2 regions of the Stenotrophomonas bentonitica genome follow, and region 1 is predicted to be linked to the other one. Evidence: predicted binding sites of a transcription regulator. Region 1 holds the regulator's gene; the other holds the start of a gene.

The links. Region 1 encodes HrcA, which represses chaperone genes, less so after heat shock. Its sites were predicted from a motif close to TTNGCACTCNNNNNNNNNGAGTGCNAA; they were not measured.
Region 2: a site for HrcA is predicted at 1,646-1,672, ahead of HGB51_RS08715 (co-chaperone GroES). Genes of this name have one in related genera too.

The regions. Positions count from the first base shown of each region.
Region 1 is NZ_JAAZUH010000002.1:860,013-863,311, reverse strand. It holds gene dnaK (molecular chaperone DnaK) at 1-142, opposite strand, end outside; gene grpE (nucleotide exchange factor GrpE) at 272-787, opposite strand; gene hrcA (heat-inducible transcriptional repressor HrcA) at 870-1,937, opposite strand; gene recN (DNA repair protein RecN) at 2,030-3,299, shown strand, end outside.
Region 2 is NZ_JAAZUH010000001.1:1,981,275-1,984,573, reverse strand. It holds gene HGB51_RS08720 (endonuclease) at 1-1,401, opposite strand, end outside; gene HGB51_RS08715 (co-chaperone GroES) at 1,719-2,006, shown strand; gene groL (chaperonin GroEL) at 2,068-3,299, shown strand, end outside.

The DNA of each region.
Region 1 (3,299 bases):
CTTCGCCGTCCTTGGTGTAGGCGACGATGGAAGGCGTGGTGCGGTCGCCCTCCGAATTCTCGATGACGCGGGCCTTGCCGCCGTCCATGATCGCCACGCACGAGTTGGTGGTGCCGAGGTCGATACCAATGATCTTGCCCATGGGGGAGACTCCTGAAATGTGGGAAACGTCCGGCAGCTGCCGGGTTATGAATGGGATGTGTGGGACGCAGTTGTCACTTTCAAGCCATGAATCGGACGCTGTGTCCGATCACGACCAAACACGTTCAGGTCAGTCGCGGGCGACCACGACCAGGGCCGGGCGCAGCAGGCGGTCGTTGAGCTGGTAGCCCTTCTGGAACACCTGGACCACGCTGCCCGGGGCGGCGCCGGGGGCGTCGACCTGGCTGATCGCCTGGTGGTGTTCGGGGTTGAACGGCTGGCCGGTCGGGTCGAGCAGGGTCAGGCCGTTGTCGGCGGCGACTTTGAGCAGCTGCTTGTAGGTCAGCTCCAGGCCTTCGCGCAGCGGGCTCGGCTCGGCACCGGCGGCGTTGAGCCCGGCGTCCAGGCTGTCGAACACGGGCAGCAGCTCGCCCAGCAGCTTTTCATTGGCGAAGCGGCGCGCCTGTTCGACGTCGCGGGCCACGCGCTTGCGCTGGTTGTCCAGGTCGGCGCGCTCACGCAGCGACTCGGACCGGAGCAGGGCCAGCTCGTTGTGCAGGCTGTCCAGCTGCTGCTGCAGGGAATCGCCCGGGGCGGCGTCGCCGGCCGGGGCCTGGGATGCGATATCGGCGTTATCTTGGTTCATTGTCGGATCCTTGGCGGTGACTCTCCGCCTCCACCCACCCCTATGTGGGCGGTCGGACCCGATTCAAGAGCAAAAAGCGCGTTTATCCGCGATCGCGGGACAATCCGGCGCCGCCTGGCGAATCCAGCGCCGCGCCCAGCACCTGGGCGGTGGCTTCGACCAGCGGGATCATGCGGTCGTAGGCCATCCGCTTCGGGCCGATCACGCCCAGCACGCCCAGCACCTGGCCGCCGGCCGAATACGGCGCGGTGACCAGCGAAATGTTCTCCAGCGGCATCACCCCGGTCTCCTCGCCGATGAAGATGCGCACGCCCGGGGCCTGGATGGTGCGCTCCAGCAGCTGCAGGATCTCGCGCTTGCTGGCGAACAGGTCGAACAGTTCGCGCAGCCGGTCCAGGTCGGACAGGTCCTGCACCCCCATCAGCCGGGTCTGCCCGGCCAGCACGATATCGTCGGCCGGCGGCGCCATGGCCTGCTCGGCCAGCTCCACGCTGTGCGCCAGCAGCTGTTCCATCTCCGAGCGCGCGTCGCGCAGCTCGACCAGCAGCCTTGAACGGATCTCGGACAGCGGCCGCCCTGCACAGTGGGCATTGAGGTAGTTGGCGACCTGCTCCAGCTCGGCCGGCTCCCAGCTGCGCCGGGGTTCGATCACCCGGTTCTGCACCTCGTTGTCGGCGAACACCAGGATCGCCAGGACCCGGCGCGCGTCCAGCGCCACGAAATCGATATGCCGGAACGCGAACTGTTCGCGCTTGGGCGCACCGACCACGCCGACGAAGTGGCTCATCGCCGAGAGCAGTTCCGACGCGCTGCCCAGCAGGGCCTGGGTGCCCGCCCCGCTCGAGAGCTCACTGCGCAGCCGGCTCAGCTCGCCCTCGCCCGGCGGCTGCATCTTGACCAGGCTGTCCACGAACACCCGGTAGCCGTGCGCGGTGGGCACGCGCCCGGCCGAGACGTGCGCCGAGCTGAGCAGGCCGAGGTCTTCCAGGTCGCCAAGGATGTTGCGGATGGTCGCCGGGCTCACGTCCAGCCCGGCCAGCCGCGCCAGGGTCTGCGACCCGACCGGCTCGCCATCCTGGATATGGCGCGCGATCAGCGTCCGCAGCAGGTGGCGGGCGCGCGGGGCGAGATGGGGCGCGGACGGGTGCATGGAATCAACCTGTGAGACGCGGGACTGGATAATGACAGGAGCACGGCCTGCCCCTCCCATGCTAGCGTTGCGCGGCTCAAGAAACGAACACCATGCTCAGACATCTATCGATCAAGGATTTTGCCGTGGTCCGCGCCACCGAACTGGAGTTCGGCGCGGGCATGACCGTGGTTTCCGGCGAGACCGGCGCAGGCAAGTCGCTGATGGTCGACGCGCTGGGCTTCCTGTCCGGCCTGCGCGCCGACAGCGGCGTGGTCCGCCACGGCGCGGCGCGCGCCGAGCTGTCGGCCGAATTCGCCCCCGGCGACGACGCCCCGGCCCGGCGCTGGCTGCGCGAGAACGAGCTGGACGACGACGAACAGTGCCAGCTGCGCCGGATCATCCGCGCCGACGGCGGCTCGCGCGCCTGGATCAACGGGCGCCCGGTGACCCTCTCGCAGCTGAGCGAACTGGCCGGCATGCTGGTCGAGATCCACGGCCAGCACGAGCAGCAGGCGCTGCTGGCGCGGCCGTCGCAGCTGGCCCTGCTGGACGCCTATGCGCGCAATGACGCCGAACGCGCCCAGGTGCGCCAGGCGGCCGCGCGCTGGCAGGCACTGGTGGACGAAGCCGACGCGCTCTCGCGCCAGGGCGATGTCAGCGACCGCATCGGCTTCCTCGAACACCAGCTCGGCGAACTGCAGCGCGAAGACCTGGAGCCGGCGTCGATCGCCGCGCTCGGCAGCAGCCACCGCCGCCAGGCCCATGCGGGGGCGCTGGTCAGCGCCTGCGACGTGGCCGCCGCACGCCTCAATGGCGACGATGACGTGTCGGTGCTGCAGCTGCTGCAGCAGACCCGGCACGACCTAGCACGCGTGGCCGAGCACGACGCCCGGCTGGGCGAGGTGGACGCGCTGCTGGACAGCGCGGTGATCCAGCTGCACGAAGCCCTGGCCCTGCTCGACCGCGTCCACGACGACCTGGACGCCGACCCCGAGCAGTTCGAGGACATCGAACGCCGGCTGGGCCGCCTGCACGACCTGGCCCGCAAGCACCGCGTGCCGATGGAAGGCCTGGCCGAGCACCGCGACGCAATGGAGGCCGAGGTTGAGCAGCTGCGCGGCGCCGACACCCGCCTGCAGGCGCTGGCCGGCGAGATCGAGCGCGCCGCCGGGCAGTGGCAGGCTGTGGCCGCCACCCTCAGTACCAGCCGCAGCACGGCCGCCAAGGCCTTGTCGGAGACCACCACCACCCTGATCGGCGAGCTCGGCATGGGCGGCGGCCAGTTCCTGATCGAGATCGAACCGCACGCGGCGGCCAAGCCGGACCCGAACGGGGCCGAGCGGGTCGAATTCCTGGTCGCGGCCAACGCCGGGCAGCCCC
Region 2 (3,299 bases), on a different contig from region 1:
GGAATTGCCCGGATACCCGCCGCTGCCTCCGCCCTGGCCGTTGTTGTTCTCGGTAGCGCGCTCGCCGCAGGCGGCGTCGCACTTGGCGAACGGCTTGTTGCCGCGGTCGGCGTTCCACTGCGTGTCGGTCAGGTACAGCATGTGGGTGTCGGTGTAGGGCGCGTACGGCAGGCCCTTGTCGCCGGTGGTGCTGGCAAAGCCCAGCGAGTTGGGCCAGGTGTGCTCGCGGTTGTAGGTCAGGCCGCTGCCGGTGCCCGCGCGGTCGCTGACCTTGGCGTAGCTGCGGTTGCGGTACGCGTCCAGGATCCGGCCGCTGTTGTTGGGATCCTCGTCGGCGATCTCCAGGATGGTCCAGGTGCTGGTCCCCGAGCCGCTGTACGGATACGAGGTGTGGCCCTTGATGGTTTCATGCAGCGAACAGCGCAGCTGGCTCGGGCTGGAGGTGTTCACCTTCGAGTAGTAGCTGCCCGGGTCCGGGTCGGGACCGGGATCGGTGCCGCCGCCCGCAGCCACCGTGAACGCAATGCGGGTGTCGGCGGCCGGGCGGGCGCCCTGCGCGTCCTTGATCCGGGCGGCGCGGATATCGAACCGGCAGGCCTCGCCGGCCACCAGCGCGGTGTTGGTGGACAGGGTGAAGGTGGTGCCGCTGGTGGCGTGGGTGAGCGGCACGCTGCCGGACTGGCCGCAGCTCAGCACGAACGCGCCGCTGCTGGCGGTGACGTTCTCGCTGAAGGTCACCGCCAGGTCCGCGGCGGCCGGGAACGTGGTGGCACCCTGCTCGGGGGTGGTGGTGCGGACCGAGGGCGGGGTGTTCGGGCCGGTGGCGCCGCTGCCACTGAAGGTCTGGCCGTTGTTGCAGGCACCGAAGGTCTGCGCCGCCGAGGGCGCCCAGGTGAAGTGGGCGTACTGGCTGCCGCTGCCGGTGAGCTGGAGGGAGGTACCCGGCGCGGTGCTGTTGGTCTCGCTGACCGGGATGTTCTGGCTGGTCAGCCCTGCCGCCGGACCGCTCGCGGCGGTGACCGTGCCTTCATAGCTGATGAACTGCACCACCTTGCCACTGCCATCGACCAGCGCGATGCCGTCGTTGGCGCCGTTCTGCAGGCCGTTGGTGGGATAGGTGAAGGTGGCGAGGCTGGCCTTGCCACAGCCGGCGGCGGTGCCGGCCGGTACCGGGTTGCTGGCGTACACGGTGGCGGCGGACGGGGTGCTGCCGTTGTACAGGTAGAGCGTGTAGCTGGAGAGGTCCTCGCCGCCGGTGGCGACCACCTCGATGGCTTCGCCGACGTCCCCGGCGGGGGTGCTGTCGTCGTAGTGCAGTTCATTGATGAACACGTCGGCCCGGGCGGGGCCGGCGGCCAGCGCCAGCAGGCACGCGAGGGAAAGCGGTGTGAGCAACCTCATCTACGGCTCCTTGTGATTGGGTTTTGCCCGCCGAATCTAGCCAATCCATATGACACATCTATCGATATGTCGTATTCGGCACGCCGCAATGGGACGTGCGTCAAGAAATTGGCGGAACTTTGTCGGGTTGAGCCTCTCCGACGTTTCCCCATCTGCGAAAAATTCGGGCCCGGCCCCTTGAAAGGCACCTGTGGGCCACCATCTCTGCCCTGTCCCGCACTGGCGGGTTTTTTCGCGAGCGGTGCTGGCAGTCACCTGGGGTGAGTGCTAACATCGCCGGACTTTTTCAGCTCAATCAATCACTTAAGAGGTCCCACATGAACATCAAGCCGCTTCACGACCGCGTTGTGGTCAAGCCCATCGAAGCCGACGAAGTTTCCGCCGGCGGCATCGTGATCCCGGATTCGGCCAAGGAAAAGTCGACCAAGGGTGAAGTCGTAGCCGTGGGCACCGGCAAGGCGCTCGACAACGGCAGCGTGCGCGCCCCGGCGCTGAAGGTCGGCGACAAGGTCATCTACGGCCAGTACGCCGGCAGCAGCTACAAGAGCGAAGGCGTGGAATACAAGGTCCTGCGCGAAGACGACATCCTCGCCGTCATCGGCTGATTGATGCCGCCGGGCCGAGCGCCCGGCCACCTGTCCCCCAATTATTCAGAAGGTAATCGCAATGGCTGCCAAGGAAATTCGTTTCGGTGAAGACGCCCGTTCGCGCATGGTGCGCGGCGTCAACGTTCTCGCCAATGCCGTCAAGGCCACCCTGGGCCCGAAGGGCCGCAACGTCGTGCTCGAGAAGAGCTTCGGCGCCCCGACCATCACCAAGGACGGCGTGTCCGTCGCCAAGGAAATCGAACTGGCTGACAAGTTCGAGAACATGGGCGCGCAGATGGTGAAGGAAGTCGCGTCGCGTACCAACGACGACGCCGGCGACGGCACCACCACCGCCACCGTGCTGGCCCAGGCCCTGATCCGCGAAGGCGCCAAGGCCGTGGCCGCCGGCATGAACCCGATGGACCTCAAGCGCGGTATCGACAAGGCCGTGGTCGCCGCTGTCGCCGAGCTGAAGAACATCTCCAAGCCCACCGCTGACGACAAGGCCATTGCCCAGGTCGGCACGATCTCGGCCAACTCGGACGAGTCGATCGGCAACATCATCGCCGAAGCGATGAAGGAAGTCGGCAAGGAAGGCGTGATCACCGTTGAAGAAGGCTCGGGCCTGGAAAACGAGCTGGACGTGGTCAAGGGCATGCAGTTCGACCGCGGCTACCTGTCCCCGTACTTCATCAACAACCAGCAGGCGCAGACCGCCGACCTGGACGACCCGTACATCCTGCTGCACGACAAGAAGATCTCCAACGTCCGTGACCTGCTCCCGGTGCTGGAAGGCGTCGCGAAGGCTGGCAAGCCGCTGCTGATCGTGGCCGAGGAAGTCGAAGGCGAAGCGCTGGCCACCCTGGTGGTCAACACCATCCGTGGCATCGTCAAGGTCGTGGCCGTCAAGGCGCCGGGCTTCGGCGACCGTCGCAAGGCGATGCTGGAAGACATGGCCGTGCTGACCGGCGGTACCGTGATCTCCGAAGAGATCGGTCTGTCGCTGGAGAAGGCCACCATCAACGACCTGGGCCGCGCCAAGAAGGTGCAGGTTTCCAAGGAAAACACCACGATCATCGACGGCTTGGGCGACAAGGCAGCCGTGGAATCGCGCGTGGCCCGCATCAAGACCCAGATCGAAGACACCTCGTCCGATTACGACCGTGAAAAGCTGCAGGAACGCGTGGCCAAGCTGGCCGGCGGTGTTGCCGTGATCAAGGTCGGCGCGTCGACCGAAATCGAAATGAAGGAAAAAAAGGACCGCGTCGACGACGCCCTGCACGCCACCCGTGCAGCGGTCGAAGAAGGCGT